DNA from 3 places in the Rhodococcus sp. ACT016 genome. Region 2 is predicted to be linked to each of the others. Evidence: riboswitches for the same ligand, from Rfam matches in the RefSeq annotation. Region 2 holds a riboswitch; each other region holds the start of a gene.
What was found. A riboswitch is a leader RNA that binds a small molecule or an ion and turns the genes downstream of it on or off. The one in region 2 is predicted to bind S-adenosylmethionine.
Positions count from the first base shown of each region.

Region 1: linked by a shared signal. The riboswitch ahead of ACQ5DX_RS00065 (aminotransferase class V-fold PLP-dependent enzyme) and the one ahead of ACQ5DX_RS16640 (bifunctional o-acetylhomoserine/o-acetylserine sulfhydrylase) in region 2 are both predicted to bind S-adenosylmethionine.
Region 3: linked by a shared signal. The riboswitch ahead of ACQ5DX_RS29515 (hypothetical protein) and the one ahead of ACQ5DX_RS16640 (bifunctional o-acetylhomoserine/o-acetylserine sulfhydrylase) in region 2 are both predicted to bind S-adenosylmethionine.

Region 1 is NZ_JBEAET010000001.1:14,468-21,997, reverse strand. It holds gene ACQ5DX_RS00095 (YbaK/EbsC family protein) at 1-248, shown strand, start outside; gene ACQ5DX_RS00090 (flavin reductase family protein) at 365-916, shown strand; gene ACQ5DX_RS00085 (oxidoreductase) at 1,055-1,840, shown strand; gene ACQ5DX_RS00080 (methyltransferase domain-containing protein) at 1,861-2,619, shown strand; gene ACQ5DX_RS00075 (hypothetical protein) at 2,631-3,272, opposite strand; gene ACQ5DX_RS00070 (putative leader peptide) at 3,315-3,398, opposite strand; gene ACQ5DX_RS00065 (aminotransferase class V-fold PLP-dependent enzyme) at 3,464-4,780, opposite strand; SAM riboswitch class IV at 4,835-4,949, opposite strand; gene ACQ5DX_RS00060 (hypothetical protein) at 5,163-5,765, opposite strand; gene ACQ5DX_RS00055 (YciI family protein) at 5,879-6,583, opposite strand; gene ACQ5DX_RS00050 (Pls/PosA family non-ribosomal peptide synthetase) at 6,872-7,530, shown strand, end outside.
Region 2 is NZ_JBEAET010000001.1:3,608,504-3,616,033, reverse strand. It holds gene ACQ5DX_RS16665 (pentapeptide repeat-containing protein) at 1-408, shown strand, start outside; gene ACQ5DX_RS16660 (GNAT family N-acetyltransferase) at 419-925, opposite strand; gene ACQ5DX_RS16655 (bifunctional methylenetetrahydrofolate dehydrogenase/methenyltetrahydrofolate cyclohydrolase) at 957-1,829, shown strand; gene ACQ5DX_RS16650 (DUF3017 domain-containing protein) at 1,881-2,126, shown strand; gene metX (homoserine O-acetyltransferase MetX) at 2,172-3,320, opposite strand; gene ACQ5DX_RS16640 (bifunctional o-acetylhomoserine/o-acetylserine sulfhydrylase) at 3,317-4,618, opposite strand; SAM riboswitch class IV at 4,767-4,882, opposite strand; gene ACQ5DX_RS16635 (amino acid permease) at 5,122-6,516, shown strand; gene hutH (histidine ammonia-lyase) at 6,571-7,530, shown strand, end outside.
Region 3 is NZ_JBEAET010000002.1:581,456-588,985, reverse strand. It holds gene ACQ5DX_RS29550 (hypothetical protein) at 156-545, shown strand; gene ACQ5DX_RS29545 (hypothetical protein) at 548-889, shown strand; gene ACQ5DX_RS29540 (hypothetical protein) at 1,413-1,601, opposite strand; gene ACQ5DX_RS29535 (hypothetical protein) at 2,026-2,922, opposite strand; gene ACQ5DX_RS29530 (hypothetical protein) at 2,955-3,374, opposite strand; gene ACQ5DX_RS29525 (vWA domain-containing protein) at 3,443-4,084, opposite strand; gene ACQ5DX_RS29520 (hypothetical protein) at 4,107-4,388, opposite strand; gene ACQ5DX_RS29515 (hypothetical protein) at 4,545-4,949, opposite strand; SAM riboswitch class IV at 4,984-5,100, opposite strand; gene ACQ5DX_RS29510 (DUF3293 domain-containing protein) at 5,232-5,726, shown strand; gene ACQ5DX_RS29505 (hypothetical protein) at 5,931-6,497, opposite strand; gene ACQ5DX_RS29500 (hypothetical protein) at 6,675-7,322, opposite strand.

The sequences.
Region 1 (7,530 bases), 3.6 Mb from region 2:
CCACCGGCACTCGCCTGCAGGGCACGCTGACGCGCGCGCCCCTGGACGTCGTCCGTGCGGTGACCGGTCAGCCGATCGGTGGGGTCGCCCCGCTGGGGCATCCCACCAACCTGCCGACGTATCTCGACAGCGCACTCGCGGCGTACCCGGAGTTGTGGGCGGCGGCGGGCCACCCCGACACCGTCTTCCGCACCACGTTCCCGGAACTGTTGCGGGTGACGGCGGGGCTGGCCGTCGACATGGATTGACCAGCGCTTCGCCTTCGGGAGAACCAGTTGCCCGCTGAGTGAACAGAACCCTGGTCGGTCGGTATGCCTGGCCTTATAGTGGCGATCAGTCACCCAGGTTCGAATCGGAGAATGCCTTGTCACAGTCTGTCGAGAACGCGCCCGAACTTGCCGTCGTGCCCGCCGAGGGAGGCATCGGCAACGACGAGTACAAGGCCGCGATGCGCCGGCACCCAGCGGGCGTCACCATCGTGACTCTCGATTCGGAGAACGGCCCGGTCGGCTTCACGGCGACGTCGTTCGCGTCGCTGTCGATGGACCCGCCGCTGATCTCGTTCAACATCGCGCTGAACTCGTCGAGCATCGACGCACTGCGTGCCGCCGACTCGATCGTCGTGCACCTTCTCGGTGAGCACCAGCAGCACCTGTCGCAGCGCTTCTCCCGCAGCGCCGACCAACGCTTCAGCGACGAGTCGCTGTGGGCGCCCCTCGAGACGGGTGAGCCCGTCCTGCACGGCACCCCGATCTGGATGCGCACCACCGTCCACCAGTTGATCCCCGCCGGCGACCACATCCTGGTGATCGGCCTGATCACGCGGATCCACAACGAGAACGACGACGAGGCCACCTCGGCGCCGCTGCTGTACCACGAGGGGCGCTACCACCGGCCGACGCCGCTCGACCAGTAGCACGCACTCCCCGCAGGGCCGGTCCGTCGTCGACGGACCGGCCCTGCGGGCTGTCGGGCGCACGAATCCGCCCGACAGCTGTTGGCGCGTCGGTAGACTCCACCACTGCAACGTTCCGATCCACAGGATCGAGCAGTCATGGACCTTCATCTGATCGGGAAGACTGCCGTCGTCACGGGCGCGAGCAGGGGCATCGGGCTGGCGGTGACGACCGCACTGGTTGCCGAGGGCCTCCACGTGGTGGCCGGATCCCGAACTCTCACACCCGAACTCGAATCGCTGATTCCGGGCGGAACGGTCACGTGGGTGCCGTGCGATCTCGCGACTCCCGATGGCCCGGACGCACTGATCGCCGCCGCCGCGGATCTGGGCGGGGTCGACGTCCTGGTCAACAATGCCGGCTCGGCGGTGCCGCGGCTCGGTGGCTTCGCGAGCGTGACGGACGACGATTGGCTCGCGACGCTGACGATCAACCTCCTGTCCGCGGTGCGCACCACCCGCGTGGCACTCCCCCAGATGCAGCGTCGGGGCGGTGGATCCGTCGTCACGGTCAGCTCCGTCAACTCGTTCCTGCCGGACCCGGCGGTGATCGACTACTGCGCCTCCAAGGCGGCGCTGACGAACTTCTGCAAGGCTCTGTCCAAAGAGGTTGCTCGACAGAACATTCGGGTCAATACGGTCAGTCCGGGCCCGGTCTCGACCGCACTGTGGCTCGGCGAGCAGGGAGTCGCGACCGTCGTGGCGAACGTCAGCGGCACCACACCGCAGGACGTCGCCGACGCGGCCGCCGCCGGCACCGAGACCGGTCGCTTCACACGACCCGAGGAGGTCGCAGACCTGGTGCTGTTCCTGGCGAGCGACCGGGCGGCCAACGTCACCGGTGCCGACTTCGTGATCGACGGCGGACTGATCAAGACCCTGTGACTGCTGGGACCATCACAACCATGGATCGCACATTCGACGAGCTCGTCGCGGAGGCCGAGGCGGCCCCGATGGACGGCTGGGACTTCTCGTGGCTGGACGGGCGCGCCACCGAACAGCGCCCGTCGTGGGGCTATCAGCGTCTCCTGGGCAATCGCCTCGCACTGGCGACCGCCGCACTCGATATCGAGACCGGTGGCGGAGAGGTCCTCGCCGGTGCCGGCGCGATGCCCCGGACGATGGCCGCGACGGAGTCGTGGCCGCCCAACATCGCGAAGGCCACCGCGTTGCTGCACCCGTTGGGCGCGGTAGTGGTCGCCGCCCCGGACGAGCCACCACTGCCGTTCGCGGACAACGCCTTCGACCTCGTCACCAGTCGTCACCCCAACACCGTGTCGTGGCCGGACATCGCGCGGGTGCTCGCCCCCGGCGGAACCTATCTGGCCCAGCACGTGGGCCCCGAGAGCGTCTTCGAGCTCGCCGAGTTCTTCCTCGGTCCGCAACCCGAGGCGCGACGACTACGGCATCCGGACACGGCCGCGTACGGGGCACGCGCCGCCGGGCTCGAGATTGTGGATCTGCGGTTCGAGCGACTGCGCATGGAGTTCTTCGATATCGGTGCGGTCGTCTACTTTCTGAGGAAGGTGATCTGGATAGTTCCGGGCTTCACCGTCGACGCCTACGGTGACCGGTTGCGCGACCTCGACGAACACATCCGTGCGGATGGTCCGTTCGTCGCGCATTCCACCCGATTCCTCATCGAGGCCCACAAGCCGCGCTGAGGTTCGACCGCTCAGGACGCCCGGGCGTGGCTTCCCCGCACCAGTCCGAACCGGGCGAGCGCCTCGTCGACCCGGTCCGACAGCGTGACCAGTCCGCGGCGTTCGAGCCACGGCAGCGTGCCGTCGACGACGTGCTCGAGCACCTTCGGCAGAGCCAGCGGCAGCAGGGTGACGCCGTCGGCGACGTCGGCGGCGTGGATGTCGGCGATCAGGCTCGCCAGGCCGTCGGCGGTCCCGATGTACGACAGCGACGACGGCTGGTGCGGCACCCCGAGCGTCTCGTCGAGAAGGGCGAGTTCCGCACGCGCGCTGCGGGAGTCGACCGCGACCAGGGTTTCGATGTCGACCAGGACGGTGACGGTGTCCGGGTCACGTCCTTCGGCGGCTACCTGCGCGCGGATCGCGGCGCGGGCCCGCTGCGCCTCGTGCAGGTCGGCTGCGCGAATCCGGAGCACGACGGCCGGTTGGGCCGCGAGGTCGAGGGTGTCGGGGCCGACGGTCAGGTCCACCCAGTAGTCGGGGCCGGTCAGCGGGATGTTCCCGGCGACCCGGGAGGCGGCGGGATGATGCCCGGCGCCGGTCAGTTCGACGGCCACGCGCAGCGGACGGCGAGGCGCGACTGAGTGAGCGGAGGTGAAAACGGACTGGGACATGGCGATTCCTCGGGAAGAGTGGGTGGTGGACGGCGTTGGACGTCAGCGCGTACACATTCCCGAGGACGTACGGCACAGGTCGACATGACGGCGGGACCACTGACCGCCCCTGTTCGTCGACTCCATGCGCGTCACGCTATCCCCCGATTCTCTCCCCCGCGACAGTTCGAATCACACTGATTCCGAGCCGGTTACACGCACTCGGAGGCGCCGGTGCCACCAGCGGAGAAGCCGCGGGTCTCGGGAACCGGGTTCCACAGGCCGTCGGTCTTGCCGTAGTTCCAGGTCGCCTCGCCGGCCACGAGCTGGCGGACGGCGGCGATCAGGCGCTCGACGTCGTCGGACGTGGTGCCCAGGCCGAGGCTGGCACGGACGGCGCCGTCGCCGTGCCCGATGCGGTTCAGGATCGGGTGCGCGCAGAAACGACCGTCGCGCACACCGATTCCGTGCTCGGCCGAGAGGTACGCGGCGATCTCGCCGGGCTCGAAGCCGTCGATCGTGAAGGTGACGATGCCCACGCTGTCCGGGGCGTCGGCCCACAGACGCAGCAGGTGCACGCGGTCGATCTCCGCGAGGCCCTCGGCGAGGCGGGCCGACAGGACCCGCTCGTGCGCGACGACCTTACCGAAGTCCAACGCGGCCAACGCATCACACGCGGCGGCAAGGGCAGCGACACCGAGGACGTTGGGGCTGCCGGCCTCGTGGCGGGCGGGGGCGGGCGCCCAGCAGGTCTCCTCGAGCGTCACCTCACGCACGGCACCGCCGCCCGCGAGGTAGGGCTCGCCCTCGTCGAGCCAGTCCCGGCGGCCGACCAGCACGCCGGCACCGAACGGTGCGTACAGCTTGTGGCCGGAGAAGGCCAGGTAGTCGACGCCGGTCTCGGCGAGGTTCACGCGGCGATGCGGGGTGAGCTGCGCGCCGTCGATGAGGACGCGGGCGCCGCAGCGGTGCGCGACCTCGGCCAGCTGGGCGATCGGCAGCACCTCACCCGTGACGTTGGAGGCGCCGGTGATGGCAAGCAGCGCGGCGGGCTTGGCAGACAGCTCGGCGACGATGCGGTCGATGGTCTCGGCAACCGTGTCGGCAGCCTCGACGACGCGGGAGTTCTTCCACGGCAGGAAGTTTGCGTGGTGCTCGATGTCGAGGACGACGACGTCGCCGGGAACGCAGCTCGCGAGAAGGTTGAGCGAGTCGGTGGTGTTGCGGGTGAAGACGACAACCTGGTCGGCGTCGGCGCCGACGAAGCGCTCGACGGCCACACGGGCGTTCTCGTAGGCCTCGGTGCTCACGCGGGAGGCGTAGCCGGCGCCGCGGTGCACGCTCGCGTAGAACGGCAGCAGTTCCTGAACCCGGTCGGTGACCTGCGCCAGAGCGGGTGCGCTGGCCGCGTAGTCGAAGTTCGCGTAGGTGCAGGTTCCACCCCCGACGAGCGGAACCTGCAAGTCACAGCCGGAAACCCGGGCGAGGGGGGAGGTCGTACAGGCGTCAGCGTTCAGTACAGCGGTCATCACAGCATCCTTCGAGTCCCGGGACTCGTCGGCCGTGAGAGTCGACGCCATCGGAGTCCGCGCTTGTCATGTCCTTTTGGACCATGACCTGGTCGTCACCCGGAGCACCCCACCGCGGTTGGAGGGTTGCCGACCAGCTAGCCGGGGCTTGACGCTGGTACTCGTGACCTGGCAACGAGAATGGCAGAGCGATTCGCGCGATGTCAACCCCGACCCACCGGGTCCCGAACGAGATCGCCGTCACACCACTCGGGGTCGGTCGCGCCGCCGACCCGTCCGCGTCGACCTCCGCCAAGACGGCGATTCGACTCCGAAGCCTCAGTGCCACAGCACAATCGATGATCGAGCCACGGCATCCGGCAGGGACGGCACCGATTCCGCGCTAGGCGATCAGGGCATAGGTCAGACCGGCGGCGACCGCGCCGGTGAGCGCACCGACGACGACCTGCCCCGTCGTGTGGGCTCCGAGACGGACCCGGGACCAGCCGACCAACGGTGTGAGGGTCAGGGCCAGTAGCCACCACGGTGAGACCGCCAGTGCCAGTACCACCGTCACACCGGCCGAGACGCCGGTGTGGACGCTGACCTTCCAGCGGAAGACGCTCGTGATGGCCGCCGCCACCGCCAACGCCACCAGGCCCGCCGACATGAACGCGATCATCTCGATCGGAGCATGCGCTACGACCTGCACGACCAACCCGGCCACCACGACGAACAACAGCACCACGATCAGCAGATGTCGCTCGTCGATCTTGCTGACGTGGTGATCGCCGATCGTCGCCCGCCGCATCCCGGCGAGGATGACCGCCATCGGCACGACTCCCGCGCACAGGGCGACGAACGCGCCCCAGCCGGGCGCGCCGACCGCGATACCGATCACCATCGACGAAGCGATGTTGACGACCCACGGCGCGCAGACCTCGGTCAGCACCCGTGCGGCCGCGTCGACCACGTTGCGGCGTTCCCGCACACCGACATCCGTCATTGCCCTGAGACCAGCTTCCGTTGCACCTGTTGCACCCGAATCCTCTTCGGGGAACGGGCGGGACGGCCGGTCACTGTAGTCGATCCGACTACCCGAGGGATCCCTGCGTCAGCTCAGCCGGCGGCGATCTGCCGGAGTTCGACGCACCCCCGCGGGCCCAGCGGGATCTGCGACGCGAGCGCCACCGCCGCGTCCCGGTCGGGCGCCGACAGCACGTAGATCCCGTTCGCGATCTCGGCGGACTCGGTGGACGGGCCGTCGGCGAGTAGCAGTTCGCCGCCTCGCAGCCGCACGGTCGTCGCCGACGTCGGCGGGTACAGCGCCCCGCCACCCTTGACCCGGTCGCCCGCGATCTCGCCGAAGCGCTGGTGCTCGACCATACCGGCCTCCCAGTCGGCCGAACCGGGCTCCACCGCCTCTCCCCGGGGTTCGCGCAACAACGCCGCCCACCAGGTGTCGATCGGCTCGTCCTTCGAGAACCAGTCCACCATCGGCCACAGTTCCACGTGCCCGGTCGCAACCTCCGGCAACTGGCGCACCAGGCTCAGTGCCGCGTCCAGGTCGGCCGCGTCGAACACGTAGTACCCGCCGACCACCTCGGCGGTCTCCGCGAACGGACCGTCCGTCACGACCGCGTTTCCGGATTCGTGCCGGATCGTCGCGGTCTCGGAACCCGAGTGGAGACCGCCGCCGGCGACGGCCTCCTGCGCCTTGGTCCAGAACTCCTGGTGCCGCTGCATCGACGTCGTGTGTTCGTCGGTGCCGGGGATCGACGCGGGACCGTTCTCCTCGGCCGCGAGCAATGCCAGGTAGTACATGTCGTCATCCTCTCTTCGACGCGGGGCGGGGTACCCCGCTTTCGTCCAGGCGACGGACCGTGGGCCCCGTTTTCGACACCGTCTCGGGACCGCTCTTCCGATCGTGAAGCAATTCTCCCGGCGGCAGTGCGGAATCGCTCACGATCCGCTCGCCGACCGCATGTCACCGTGTTCGTCGGCAGCTCCGACGCCGATACTGGTGGCACCGGCGCTGCTCGTTCACCTGCCCGCAAGCTTGGAATGGGACAACTGCTCGACAGCACAGACGACCAGGACAGGACCTCGGACTTGCCCCTCCCTTCGCACCCGGACACGGGCCACCGATCGATCACGATTCCGGCGGTCTTCCTCCGGTCTTCACTGGCCCCCGCGCCGCGCACGCTCGTCGACATCCTCGAGGCCACCGCCGCGGCATTTCCGGACGCCACCGCGATCGACGACGGCACCGCGCCGCTCACCTACCGCGAGCTGCTCGACGAGCTCGCGACCGGGGCCCGCTGGCTGGCCGACGCCGGGGTCGGCGGCGGCGACCGGGTCGGGGTGCGGATGCCGTCGGGCTCGCGCGATCTGTACGTCGCGATCCTGTCGGTGCTGGCGGCCGGTGCCGCGTACGTGCCGGTCGACGCCGACGACCCCGACGAGCGTGCCGAACTGGTGTTCGGGGAGGCACAGGTGGCGGCGATCCTCACCGCTGACGGCGTGCAACCGGGCACGGCGCCGCGGCGCAGCGAGGCTCCCGCCGTCCGCCCGCCGACCCCCGACGACGACGCGTGGATCATCTTCACGTCCGGGTCCACCGGCACGCCGAAGGGCGTGGCGGTCACCCACCGCAACGCGGCCGCGTTCGTCGACGCCGAGGCGCGGATGTTCTTGCAGGACAACCCGATCGGACCGGAAGACCGGGTCCTGGCGGGGCTGTCGGTGGCGTTCGACGCCTCGTGCGAGGA
Region 2 (7,530 bases):
TTCCGGTCGTGCACATTCACCCGGACCATCCTGTGGCACAGCAGTTTTCGAGCATCCAGCCTGCTCGGCTCGGTGTTCGTCGACTGTCAGTTGCGGCCGCTGCTGATCGACGAGGTGGACTTCACGCTGGTGTCCATGGCCGGCGCCGACCTGCGCGGCATCGACTTCACCGACTCCGGCTTCCGGGAGGCCAACCTCGTGCAGGCCGACATGCGGGGCGCGATCCTGCGCTCGGTCGACCTCCTCGGTGCCCGGGTCGAAGGGCTGCGGCTGGAGGGGGCCGACCTGCGCGGCGCCCACATCGATCCCGGGCTGTGGACCGCCGCGACCCTCGACGGCACCCAGGTGGAGCTCACGCAGGCCGTGGCCTACGCGACAGCACGGGGGCTCGTCGTCGAACCGTGGTGAGCGGTCCCGGTCAGCAGACCAGTTCGCGGGCCAACAGATCCATCAGCAGCCCGTCCCGCCACACGCCGTCGGCGCCGCAGCAGTACTCGCGCATGACGCCGACCTCGCGGAAGCCGACCTTTCGATAGCACGCGATCGCCGCGGCATTCGTGGCCTCCGGGTCGATGACGATCCGATGGAAGCCGAGGTCATCGACGAGATGGCTGCACAGCACCCGGACCACTTCGGTGCCCAACCCGCGGCCGTGGACGGACGGGTCGAGGAACAGGTCGAGCCCGGCGTGCCGGAACTCCGGATCCGACTCCTGGTACCACTGCGCGAATCCCACGACGCGGTCACCTTCGAGCACGGCGTACGCGACCGTTCCGGGCTCGGGGGAGGGCCAGCCGTTGTCGGGGTCCTTCCACCACCGGCTGACCTCGGGCAGCCGATGGATCTCGCGCAGCCGCCCGTGCTGTGCGGGCCGGACCACGGTCAGCACGACGCGTGGACCACGAAGTTCCGGAGCCGGTGTCACGCAGCGACCCTAGCCTGGAACAATGGTCGCCGTGACTGCAACGATCCTGGATGGCAAAGCAACCCGCGACGAGATTTTCAAGGACCTCGAGGTCAGGGTGGCAGCCCTGAAGGAGAAGGGCATCACGCCCGGACTCGGGACGATCCTCGTCGGCGACGACCCCGGTTCCGCATCCTATGTGCGTGGCAAGCACAACGACTGCGCCAAGCTCGGTATCACCTCGATCCGCCGTGACCTGCCCGCCGACATCACCCAGGCTGAGCTCGAGGCCACGATCGACGAGCTCAACGCGAACCCCGAGTGCACCGGCTACATCGTCCAGCTCCCGCTGCCCAAGCACCTCGACGAGAACGCCGCCCTCGAGCGCATCGACCCCGACAAGGACGCCGACGGCCTGCACCCGGTGAACCTGGGCCGCCTCGTCCTCGGCAAGGAAGCGACGCTGCCGTGCACCCCGCGTGGTGTCGTGCACCTGCTGCGCCGCTACGAGGTGCCGATCGACGGCGTCCACGTCACGGTCGTCGGCCGCGGCGTCACGATCGGCCGCCCCATCGGGCTGCTGCTCACCCGCCGCTCAGAGAATGCGACGGTCACGCTGTGCCACACCGGCACAAAGGATCTCGCCGCCGAGGTGCGCCGCGCCGACATCGTCGTCGCCGCCGCAGGCGTCGCCGGTCTCATCACCGCCGACATGGTCAAGCCCGGTGCCGCGGTCCTCGATGTGGGTGTCAGCCGCACCGCCGACGGCCTGCGGGGCGACGTCGCCGACGACGTCCGCGAGGTCGCCGGGTTCGTCTCGCCGAACCCGGGCGGTGTCGGACCGCTCACCCGCGCGTTCCTGCTCACCAACGTCGTCGAGCGGGCCGAGCAGCTCGCCGGTGTCGCCGGGACAGACCGTAGCTAGGCTCGCCTGGTGTCCCAGCGCGTGACGCAGTTCCTTCGCCGGAACCTGCCGATGGTGGCCGTCCTCCTCGTGGTGGCGGCCGCCTTCGTGCTGGTGTTGGCCGATCGCTGGCGGCGTGGTGCTCTCATCCTCGGGGGTGCCATGCTGCTGGCGGCGGTGCTGCGCGCCGTGGTGTCACCCGATCGGGTGGGACTGCTCGCGGTGCGCGGCAAGGGATTCGACGTCGCGGCCATGACCGTTGTCGGCGCGGCGATCATCGCGCTGGCGGCATCGATCGATCCGCTCGGCACCGACTGATCCACAGGGTGCGCGGTGAGCGCACCGATCTTCGAGGTGTGTGGACTACCGGTCCCGACGAGCGGCGCGCGCCAGCTCCAGGGTCTCCTTCAGCAGTTCGGTCACCGCGTCGGCCTCGGTGAGGAAGCCGTCGTGACCGTCCTTCGACTCGAGCACGCGCAGCCGGTCACAGCCGGGAAGCCCGTCTGCGAGTTCCTGCTGCAGCCGCAGTGGGTAAAGGCGATCCGAGTCGACACCGCCGACGATCACCGGGACGTCGGTCGACGCGAGGGCGGCCTCGACACCGCCGCGGCCGCGGCCCACGTCGTGCCGGTTCAAGGCCTCGGTGAGGAGCACGTACGTGCCCGGATCGAAGCGCGCGACCAGCTTGTCGGCCTGATGGTCGAGGTAGCTCTGCACTGCGTAACGTCCACCGGCCCAAGGGTTCTCGCCGGCCTGGTTGTTGTTCGCGAAGCGCGAGTCCAGTTCGTTCTCGGTGCGGTACGACAGGTGCGCGATCCGGCGGGCGAGCCCCAGTCCAGCGCGCGGGATGCGCCCGGTGCCGTGGTAGTCGCCGCCCTGCCAGTCGGGGTCGTTCGCGATGATCTGGATCTGCGTGGTCTGGGTACCGATCTGGTCGGCGGTCGCGCGCGCGCAGGCCGCGAGGATCAGGGCCGCGTCGACCCGGTCGGGATACCCGATGATCCACTCGAGCGCCCGCATTCCGCCCATCGACCCCCCGACGACGGCCGCAAAGCGTTCGATGCCCAGCACATCCGCGAGCGCGACCTCGGCTGTCACCTGGTCGCGGATGGAGATGTCGGGGAAACGGGATCCCCACACCGAGCCGTCGGCCGCGTGCGAACCGGGGCCCGTCGTGCCGCGGCAGCCGCCGAGCACGTTGGTCGCAAGCACGCACCACTCGTCGGTGTCGATCGGCGCGCCGGGGCCGACCATGCCGTCCCACCATCCGGGGGACGGGTGCTCGTCGTCGGCCGGACCGGTGACGTGAGAATCACCAGTGAGGGCGTGTTCGAGGAGGACCACGTTGTCCCGGTTGGGGGAGAGCTCACCCCATCGCTGGACGGCGAGGGTGACATCGGGCAGCACCGCACCGTTCTCGAGTTCGATCGAGCCGATGTGGACAAAGCCCAACTGCCCGTCCGGCGGAGGAAATCCCGCCGGACGGGCGTTGCGAACGGAGCTGACGGTCAAGATGCCGCCGCCGCGAACCCGGCTTCGAGGTCGGCGATGATGTCGTCGATGCCTTCGATACCGACGGCGAGGCGCACCAGACCCGGTGTGACACCCGACGCGAGCTGCTCCTCGGGGGTCAGCTGCGAGTGGGTGGTCGAGGCCGGGTGGATCACCAGCGAACGGACGTCACCGATGTTGGCGACGTGGCTGTGCAGCGTGAGCGCGTTGACGAACTTCTTGCCCGCCTCGATGCCGCCGGCGAGCTCGAACGCGACGATCGCGCCGGTGCCGCGGGGCGCCAGCGTATTCCCGCGCTCGTGCCACGGCGAGGACTTCAGCCCGGCGTACGACACGGACTTCACGTCGGGGCGAGCCTCGAGGTACTCGGCGACGGACTTCGCGTTCGCGACGTGGCGCTCCATGCGCAGGCTCAGCGTCTCGATGCCCTGCGAGATCAGGAACGCGTTGAACGGCGAGATCGCGGCACCGAGGTCGCGCAGCAGCTGCACGCGGGCCTTGAGCGCGAACGCCGGGGCGCCCAGGTCGGCGTACACGACGCCGTGGTAGCTGGGATCGGCCGTCGTGAAGTTCGTGTGCCGGCCCTGCGTCCAGTCGAAGGTGCCGCCGTCGACGATCACGCCCGCGACCGCGGTGCCGTGGCCGCCGAGGTACTTGGTAGCCGAGTGGACGACGATGTCGGCGCCGTGCTCGAGTGGACGGATCAGGTACGGCGTCGCGACCGTGTTGTCGACGATGAGCGGGACGCCGTTCTCGTGCGCGACCTTCGAGATGCCCGGGATGTCGAGCACGTCGCCCAGCGGGTTGGAGATCGACTCGCCGTAGAACGCCTTGGTGTTCGGGCGGATCGCGGCACGCCACTGCTCGATGTCGTCGGGATTCTCGACGAACGAGACCTCGATGCCCAGCTTGCGCAGCGAGTAGTGGAACAGGTTGTACGTGCCGCCGTACAGGCGCGGGCTCGACACGATGTGGTCGCCGGCCTCGGCGAGGTTGAGGATCGAGAACGTCTCGGCGGCCTGACCGGACGCGAGCAGCAGCGCCGCGACGCCACCCTCGAGCGCGGCGATCCGCTGCTCGACGGCGTCCTGCGTCGGGTTCATGATCCGCGTGTAGATGTTACCGGGCTCCGCCAGGCCGAACAGCGCCGCCGCGTGATCGGTGCTGTCGAACGTGTACGACGTGGTCTGGTAGATCGGCAGCGCGCGCGCATTGGTGGTGCCGTCGGGCAGCTGACCCGCGTGGATCTGCTTTGTCTCGAAGCTCCAGGTCGCCGAGGGATCCGTGATTTCGGTCATGAGTCGTTCTACTCCAGGTTCGGGAGAGGGCTGTCAGCAGGGGGATGGGCGCAGCATGGAATGCGCGCGTGGAGACCGGCTACTCGAGACAACAACACATGGTGAACCTCCGGTGGGGCATGGCCCGGTCAGTGGGTCCGTCCCAGCGGACCCGCGCTTGTTTCCCGACTTGCGTCGGTCAACCTGGTCATCACCCGGGGCACCCCACCGCGGTTGGAGGGTTGCCGGCCAGCGAGCCGGGGCTTGACGCTGACACTCATGACCTTCCGCCGATAGTAGCGGTATCGACCGCACGGTTGGAAGGAGGGCGGGCAGGTCCGTCGAAACGGATGTCGAAGCGGACGTCGAAACGGACAAGGCAAACCCGCACTTGACGAACATGTATAGACAGGACTAGACATGTCGCGCAGGTTGTGACGCAGTGCACAAAAGTCGCACAAAACCCGCGGGCCTCGAGTCGACGACGCGCCTGCTGACAATGCCACCTTCCAGGGAGTTTCATTGTGAAAGACACCGCCTCGGCGCTGACCCGAGGTCTCACAGCGCGCCACATCCGCTTCATCGCCCTCGGATCCGCCATCGGAACCGGGCTCTTCTACGGCTCGGCGGAGGCGATCAACCGGGCAGGGCCGGCCGTCCTGCTGGCGTATCTGATCGGCGGTGCGGTGATCTACATCGTGCTCCGTGCGCTCGGCGAGATGGCGGTGAGCAACCCGGTATCGGGTTCGTTCGGTGAGTACGCGAGCAAGCACCTGGGCCCGCTCGCGGGCTTCGCCACCGGCTGGACCTACACGTTCGAGATGATCGTGGTCTGCCTGGCGGACGTGACGGCCTTCGGCGTCTACATGGGCTTCTGGTTCCCGGATGTCCCACGGTGGATCTGGGTGTTGTCGGTCATCTTCTTCATCGGTGCGATCAACCTGCTCAGCGTCAAGGTCTTCGGCGAAGTGGAGTTCTGGTTCACGATCGTCAAGATCGTGGCGATCGTGGCGATGATCGCCGGTGGTATCGCGGTCCTTGTCTTCGGGTTCGGTCTCCACGACACCAGTGAGGGAGTGTCGAACCTGTGGAGCCAGGGAGGGTTCTTCGCCACCGGGATCGGCGGGTTCCTCGGCTGCTTCGCGATCGTGATGTTCGCGTTCGGCGGTACCGAGATCATCGGCATCACGGCCGGTGAGGCCGAGGATCCGCAGCGCACGATTCCACGAGCGATCAACACTGTGCCCATCCGGATCATCGTCTTCTACGTGCTCACGCTGGCCGTGATCATGGCGATCACCCCGTGGCAGAGCATCGGGGCCGACGGCAGCCCCTTCGTGCAGATCTTCCAGGGGCTCGGCATCGGTCCGGCCGCGACGGTGCTCAACGTCGTCGTCATCACGGCCGCCCTGTCGGCGATCAACAGCGACATCTTCGGTGCCGGACGCATGATGTACGGGATGGCGCAGCGAGGCCAGGCGCCCGCGGTGATGGGTCGGGTCTCCCGCAACGGTGTCCCGTGGATGACGGTGGTCATCATGGTCGCCGCGCTGTTGGTCGGGGTCCTGCTCAACTACCTGATGCCGGACCGGGTCTTCCTCGTCATCGCGTCGATCGCGACCTTCGCGACGATCTTCGTCTGGCTGATGATCCTGCTCGCTCAGTACCGCTCGCGGAAGCGGATGAGCGCGGACGAGGCCGCCGCCCTGAAGTTCCCGGTGCCGTTCTGGCCGTACGGGCAGCTGGTCGCGATCGGCTTCCTGGGCTTCGTGATCGCGCTACTCGCCTTCGACGCCGACACCCGCGTGGCGATCGTGGTCGGTGCGGTGTGGCTGGTGCTGCTCGCCCTGGCCTACCGCCGCTGGGTCCGACCCGAGGAGCCCGCGCCCGAGGACGAGATCCTCGTCGACCCCGTCTGACACCGACGACTACTTAGAGCACGACTTCTTACCCTTGAAACGGAGAATAAAGGTATGACCACGAACACCCTCCCGCGGACCGCGGACCAGGCAGCGAAAGAGATCGCACCTGTCGTTGTCGGTGTCGGCGCGGTGACGCCCGAGGAAGTCGTGCGCGTCGCACGATTCGGGGCCACGGTGCAACTGTCCGAGGACGCGCTGTCGGCGATCGGCGAGAGCCGCGCCCGCATCCGCGCACTGGCCGAGGACCCCAAGCCGGTCTACGGAGTGTCCACCGGATTCGGTGCGCTGGCCACCCGGCACATCCCGCTGGAGTTGCGGGCGCAGTTGCAGCGCAGCCTGATCCGCTCGCACGCCGCCGGGTCCGGTCCCGAGGTGGAGCGCGAGGTGGTTCGCGCGCTGATGCTGCTGCGCCTGTCCACGCTGGCGACCGGCCGCACCGGCGTTCGCCCCGAGGTGGCGCAGGTCTACGCGGCGCTGCTGTCGTCCGGGATCACCCCCGTGGTCCACGAGTACGGCAGCCTCGGCTGCTCCGGCGACCTCGCGCCGCTGGCGCACGTCGCGCTCGCCGTCATCGGGGAAGGCACCGTGCGGAACGCGGACGGCGAGCTCATGCCCGCGGCCGACGCGCTCGCCGCCGCCGGGATCGAGTCGGTCGAGCTGGAGGAGAAGGAGGGCCTGGCCCTCATCAACGGCACCGACGGCATGCTGGGCCAGCTGGTGCTCGCCTGCCACGACCTGCACAAGCTGCTCTCGCTCGCCGACATCACCGCGGCGATGAGCGTCGAGGGCCTGCTCGGAACCGACAAGGTCTTCGCCGCCGACCTTCAGGCGCTGCGCCCGCAGCCCGGGCAGGCGGTGGCGGCCGCGAACATGACCCGGCTCCTCGCCGGCTCGGAGATCGTCGCCAGCCACGCGAACCCGGACTGCACGGTCGTCCAGGACGCCTACTCGCTGCGGTGCGCGCCGCAGGTCGCCGGCGGTGCCCGCGACACCCTCGCCCATGCGGAGCGG
Region 3 (7,530 bases), on a different contig from region 2:
GTAGGAGGGCGATCGCTGGTGGCAGACGGATGGGGCTTCCGCATAGTTCTGGCTGTGGGGCTCTTCTCTGTGTTCGCCACGTCTGCGTGTGGTGAAGCGGAGCCCCACCGACAGTTCCGGCGGTTGCAGGTCTTCAACTGGACGATGCGCATAACGTGCTCAAGGACGCTGGGTACAAGAAGTTCGATGACGTAGATGCGCTCGCGGATCGAACGCCGATGTGGGATGCAAACTGGGCAGTGGTGAAGCAGGTTCCCGAAGGCGGGCTTCCCCTGGCGTACGACGATGTCGTCCGACTCGAGGTCATGAAGAAGGACGACACCGAGATCCGAGCACTTCTGACGGCTGGCTCCCCCGTCCTAGCCCGGATCCTGCAACGTGACGCGGACTGTGAGAAACGACAACAAGGGGAGGAGCAGCGTCGGGCGAAGGCAGCGAACAAGCTGCTGGACTGTAGCAAGCCGACTTTCGAGATCACTTCTGAAACGTGGCGGATCGACGCGGCCACAGGCACCTCGCCGGCCCGCTTCATGCGGGGGATGTGAGAGTGGTGATCGCGAACGAGTCCGAACACAAGATCGCTACGGCTGGAATCGTGTTCTCCACCGCCTATCGCGATCCCACTGGGAGAGTCCGCTCCACACGAGAGCTGGGTGGGTACGCGTTGGCAACCGAGGTTGTGCCGGAACAGTCGCGTGGCAGATCCGAGTGGGAGACGCTCGGCCCGTACCAGTCCAAGGAGTTCAAGCGAACTTTTCGGGTTTCATCCGAGCAGTACGAGACGGACGGCAGCACACCTTGGATGGAAGAGGTCTTCGTCGACTGGCATCTTTCCAACCAGGACCTCGAGGAACTCTGTGCGAAACAAGGACCGAACTCTCCGCGGTGAGTTACCGGGATTTCCTGGCCGGACGAGATGCGTGTCCCAAAATTGAACGGTTTCTGGACGCACGATTGCGGCGTAGTGACAGCGGAGCGGCCTCGAGCTTCCATGTCCCGAAAACCTGTCCTGTCAGAGGTTCTCGGCCCGGAGGGGGAGTGGTCAGCGACGGGACATCGTCTTGTCGGTGGAGGCCAGTCATCTGCCAGCGCGTCGAGTAGGGCGTCGTAGTCCTCGTCGGTGAGGAAGCCGTCGAGCAGGGCGCGTCCGATCTGGAGGTTGAAGCTGCCCTCGACGACCGGGACGCCGTCGATCACTCGCGGGCCCGGGTTCGGCTCGGTGGGGTGCTCGTACCGCCCCTCGGCCAGCTCGCGCAGCGCGACAGCCCGGTCGATCTCGCCGGCGAGTGGTTGGAGTGCGGCTGCCTCAAGACGCCCTGATCGAGCACCCAGAAGTCTGCGTGGGACGGAAATTTAGGTCGACTGGGCCCCGCACCCTGGTGACGCGCGGCCCCGCGCCTGTACGACCGCGCTTACCACTTGCCTGACAGTAGCGCGCGCAGCTCGTCGACGACCTCGAACGCGGACAGCGTCCGCTTGGCAGGGTCCTCGGCGGCCTCGAACCGCTTGACCGCAGCCCACTCGGCGATCTTATCCAGTTTCGCTTTCTGGCGGTCTGCGCGCTCGCGCAGCGGGGCGCACTCGTCTGTCGGCGCGGTCATTGTCGAACCTCCGTTGCATAGGTGATGGTTGGGAATGGCTGGTCCCCCAATTCTGAGTCCACAGCGTTCCAGAGTCGGTTCTTCTGTGATTCGGTTCAGTTGATCTCGCAGCCACGGCCATGTGGGTGTGGGCAGCGTACTCAGCCGGTGTCAGGTGGCCAAGGGCCGAGTGACGGTGCCGGTAATTGTGGTCGTCCTTGTCGTCGCTCATGACCAGCCCTGACGGGCTCGATCCGGCGGGCACGAATGGACCCGCTCGCGTCCCATGCGCCCGTCCGCTGGTCGGCGAGCGGAGGGGCAGTGCTGACGGACTCACGGCTATCGCAGCGATTTGTCGTATCTCGTCGTCAAGATCGATACGGATCGCGACGGAGTCGAGGACCGGGTTCGACCCCGAGACATGTGTCCCGACGTCCGTGCAGAGTCAGACGCGGGTGGTTGCGCGGGCTCCTTCGATAAGGGTGAGTCGGTGCAGGTCGACGAGTGTGGTCTGGTCGAGTCGGGATCCGATGTAGCCGCCGGCCAGGACGAAGGCGATCGGCAGGCTTCGTTGACGGCACCAGTCGAAGACGATCTGCTCGCGTTGCGCGAGAATCTCGGCGGTGATCCCGTCCAGGCCGCCGATGTCGCATCCCTGGTGGGGGTCCATTCCGGCGTTGTACAGGCACAGATCGAAGGGGCCGATCCGGTCGGCTTGTGCCACGGCCTGTTTGACGGTACTCAGATACTCGTCGGCTCGGTTGACGTCCCATAGGGCGGAGTTCGAGTGGCCGGAGTAGTGGTCGAACGCGCTGACGGAGACGTCCTCGTGCCAGACGCGGGGGTCACGGTCGATGAGTTGCGCGGTTCCGCCGCCGCAATGGGCATCGAGATCGAGGATCAGGACCGAGCGGGCGGCGCCCTCGGCCAGGAGAGTTTTCGCGGCGACGGCCAGGCCGTTGAACGTGCAGAACCCGTCCCCACGATCGCGTTTGGCGTGGTGCAGCCCGGAGGACAGCGACCCGGCGACCCCGTCGTCGAGGGCGCTGCGGGCGGCCGCGAGAACGCCGCCGTTGGAGGCCAGCACCATTGGCCACAAGGCCGAATCCCAGTCGAACCCCTGGGATTCGGCGAGACACCACGGCTCGCCGGTCCGCACCGCCCGGATGTACTCGGGGTCGTGCACGCGTTCGAGGTCGGCGACGGTCAGCGGCGGCGGCGTGAGGAGCTCGACACCGTCAATCGGCCTGTGAGTGAGCGAATCCGCGACCCATGCCGCCTTGCGGGTGGTGTCGAAACCGTAGGCGGCACCGACATAGTCGGAACAGTAGTAGAGCTTCATGTGGGCACCGCCTCGGCTTCTCGTCGTGGTTGTCAGTCCGATGAACTGGTGGACTCGTTGCCGGCACCGTCCCCACCGGCCTCGCGTGCGATGTCGGCCTCGAGTTCGGCGTAGTACCGGTCGCTGGCTTCTTTGCGTTCGGTGGTCCAGGCCAGCATCTCGGCGTCTGCGTAGGCGCGGGCCTGTGACAGTGCCTCGTCCCTCGATAGTCCTTCGGTCTGCAGCTCTGCGAATCGTGTCTGGAACAGCCTTTCCCTGTCCCGGTGCTCGGCCCAGCCGGTCTGGTTCGGCCACCCGGTATTGCTCTTGACCGCGCACCAGTAACCGCCGCGCCATTCGTAGCGTGGCGGCGCAACCGACAGCACCGCGGCCTCGGCCTGCAGTTGCGCGACAAAGCGTTCCGCGTGGCCTTCCGGATCGTCGAAGAACTCATTCCCCCGAACAGATGGCATGGTGTGCCTCCTTGGTGACGGTGCAAAAACGAGCGGCCATGGCGTGTGCCGGACGGCGCGCGGCGGTGTCAGTCGTCGAGGGCCGCGCGCTGTGCGTCGCTGAACACCGGCATGGCAGCGGCGGCGTCGACGGTCTTGGCAGCGCGGTAGCTGCGGATGTTGGCCGACGCGGCGGCCATCGCGTCGCGTGACTTGCCCTTGCTGTAGGTGAGGGACTGGTCGCGCTTGATCCCGAGCCGGGTGCCGACCTCGACGGCGTCCTGGTCGGCACCCATGTACAGGAACTGCCAGTCGAACCGATTGGTATGCAGTTCCACGAGTGCCTTGATCGCGGGGTGGGTCCACTCGCGGCTGGCGTTCTCGTGGCCGTCGGTCATGATCGCGACGATCACCGTTCCTGGACGCTCTTCCTCTGGGAGAGATCCGATTTCGGCGCTGACGTCGGTGATGAGGGTGCCCATCGCGTCGAGTAGCGCGGTGTTCCCGCGCGGCCGGAGGTCCAGCGGCGGGACCTCGTCGAGCGCCACACCCTGGTAGACGACCTCGTAGGTGGTCGAGAACTGGGCGAGGGTCACCCGGCACTGGCCGGCGGCGCCGCGCTGGTCGTTGATGAACGTGGTGAAACCCCCCTCGATATCGGACTTGATGCTCTGCATCGAGCCCGAGCGGTCGAGCAGGAACACGAGATGGGTCACGTCCGGATTGGCCATGGAGGATCCTTTCGGTGGGGGCTCAGGTGTTGCGGCGCGGTTTGAACCGCATCGGTTGCGGGGTGGCAGGTGGGGTGGCGGGTACGCCGCCCTTCTTGTCGTACCGGGCACGCTGGATTTCTTTGGCGGTTACCCGTTTGTCCGGGCGGGCGTAGGGGGAGAGCATCGGGGTGCGTGCCAGTCTCGGGCCGACGGCGTTCTCGGTGAGACCGGCCTTCGCTCCCGCGGAGCGCAGGGACAGTTCGTGGTCGAGGACCGCGTGAGCGAGCTGTTCGTCGAGCAGCTCGCTCACTTCCTCCAACACGACCCGAAGATGTTCCAATGCGGTTGGGGGATCGGCGGATTCAGCATGATCGAGTTCGTCCCGGATTCGGGCGTAGCGGTTGGACATGACTTACCATACCGCAATATCTGCGGGTCCGCAATATTTGCGGACCCTGGAATGTGCGCCCGCTGCGGCTCAGGCCGCCAGCCCCTCCGCGGCGTCAAGGTTGGCGATGACCCGGCATGCACCGTCGCGGGTGAGCGTTCCGCGGTGGTGCAGGGCGACGACGATGCTCTCGACAAGAGGTCGGGTGAAACGCTTGCGGCGCTGCTTGCCGATGCGTTCGGGTTCGATGGGGCTGCCGTCCGGGTGGGTGACGTTCCTGAGCACCCAGTGCACCCACTGGTCGGACTTGCCGAACAGGGCGGCAACGTCACTGACGAAGTAGGTCCTCGGGCATGCATTGGCGGCCAGCAGTGCGGCGAGCCGTTCGTCGGCGCCATTGTCGGCCGATTCCGACAGGCGGTGCGTCGGGTCGGGCGCCCCGAAGTGAGCGTTTGCGCCGGGCAGCTCGTACACGGGGGTGAGGGTGTGGCTCATGAGGTTCCTTCTGCGGTGATGCCCGCCGCGAGCGGGGGCGTACTTGCTCGCCGCCGGTTGGCGGTGGCCACTTCGTCATCCGAACCACCCCGGAAACGCCTTGGGGTTGGTGTGCGGCCAGGTCGGAGCTTGGCGGCCGCATCTCGTGAAGATGTCGGGCCTTCCAGCCCAACGAGATCCACGATACCGCACAAACTGCGCATACGCAATAACTGCGGAAATCTGTGGACCGCGATGTCCCACGACGCGCACCGATCCTCGTGGGCTGGCTAGGTTGAGGCGGTGCAGGAATACGACGACTTCGTGTGGACACCGCGCCACGATCTGGCCCAGCTCGCCCGCGAGCGCACGCCGTGGGAGTTCTACCTGAACACGATGGTGCGGTTCGAGACCGACGGAGGGGGCGTCGTCCGCCCCTGCGACGAGAGCGATGGAGAGACTCACCCTCCGTTCGGGCCGCTGCACGTGGTGACGGCGATCCAGCCGGATCCGGAACCCGCCAACGTTTCTCGTGCGCGCATGCAGATTCTCGACCGATACCTGTACGCCGGCGGGATCCGTTCGATGCCCGCGGTGGGGTCCAGCTTCACCGGCGATCACAGCGAGGACAGTCGGGCGGTGTTCGGACTGACCGACCACCAGGCACGCGATCTCGGTGCGCGATTCGGGCAGGTCGCAGTCTTCGCCTGGAACGGGCCCCACTGGTCGCTGCTGGCATGCGCCGGCGATCGGCACTCCCACCGGGGATGGCGATGGGAGCACTCCCACGCCGTGTAGTCCACCGGCACCGGCGAACGACAGGTGTCGGTGGATTCGCCCGCTCGGTCATCTTTCTCCGGTGCTGGACGCGCCGTAGCGGCCCCGCTCCCACGTTCCCCGCTCGTCGTGGATCCGGTGGCGTGCGTACGGCGCCCTGACCATTGCGGGGAGTCGACGGGTCGACGGGCGGGCGCGCCCGTCGACCGATAACCGGCTCTTATGTCAGGTGCGACCGGCGCTGCTCTTCTCGACCTGTTTCGTGAGGTCACCGATGGCCTTCGCCACCCCCGACAGCGTTCCCGGAGCCCGCTGAGCGTGGCCGATGTATCTCGTGAGGTCGAGTCTGTACGTGTGCGGGACGAGTGGCCCGTACGGCCCGGTGGCGGTGATGGTGACGTCGAACTGCCGCTCGGTCTCCGTGGCCACGATGTCGCTTGCGAGGCCGAGGTTCCAGATCATGGTGCGGCCGGGAGGGAGCGAGGCGAAGTCGCTCTCGCGCGGACCGACGGAACCGGACGGGCGCCAGGACTCCGGCAGCGGAGGGTCGATCACGACGTGCACATTCTCGGCGACGGTAGGCCCCTCGTTCTTGAGGATGAGGTGGAAGAAGGCCGCATCGCGGTCGTCGGGGCGAATGTCGACCCAGACGTACGGCTGCGCGGCGTTTTCGATCATTTGTTGTTGCAGGTTCGTCTGCCGACGGGCACTTCCGGCCTGCCAGAACGCGGCGACCATAGAGGATAGCGCGATGATGGCGGCCACGACCGCGATGGTGGCCTCAGCACTCATCGGATCTACCTCGTTGCATGCGAAGGTGTACGCCACGTCGGTCGACATCGCGAACAGCAAGTTAACCACCATGTCCGAGGCCGAGTTGAGACCGAGGTCGCCACACTGCGCGGATCTTGCCGAATGGGTAATTCGCAGGACTCGAATACGCAGGCTTACGGGGTGAAGGCCATCCGGCTACCGGTCCGGCAGTAGACGTTCGACGATCGGCGAGAGGTCCTCGACCTCGGCAACGTCGATCACCAGTTCACCCTCGAACAGTTCGTGATGATCGCGGGCGGTTGCTGTCCAAGTGCCGGTGAGGCAATCTGCCCCGGGTGCGCGGATCACGAGTACAAACTCGTCGTCGTCGTCGTCGCTGTCGTAGGTCGCGTTCGGGCGCAGTTCTTTCAGCGTCAGGCGCAGGTCGACGGAGCCCGAGTTGGTGAAGGCGACCAACTCCGGCCGGTAGGAAGGCGGCGACAGGGCGAAGTCATGGAGGTTCGGAAGCTGGCCCGATATCCAGGGAGGATGGACGGGCCTGGGCCCCCACGGCCGCGGCGGTTCCGGCAACCTGTTCGTCAGAACGTCGACGTCCACCCTGCTGAGTGCTTCCACCGGTCCATCGAGATGAATCTTCACCTCCACTCCCTCCATGAACGTGGTGCAGAGATTGCGTACCCGGACGCGCGCACAGGGCCACGCCGCGGCCGCGGCGTCGTCGAGAAAGCCGACCCACGAAGCGCGGGTCTCGGCCTCCCATTCGTCGATCTCGTCCCAGTACTCCTCGGGCGTACGTACCTCCGGCTCGGTACCGAGGACCGACATGGCGTTGGCGCTGCTCACCAAGGAGGCAAACGTGACGGGGAGATTTTCCTTGCGCACGGTTTCCTGGTACGCCCATCGCAGTCGCCTTCGCTCGGCACCGAGGATGTCGGGACTGCACCGGAACGGCAACGCAGAACCCGTGATGTCGATGGCAATGTTTGCGCGCGGACGCGTGGAGCGGGCCCGTTCGAGCAGCGTGCGAACTTCTCCACCTCTCGCCTCACAT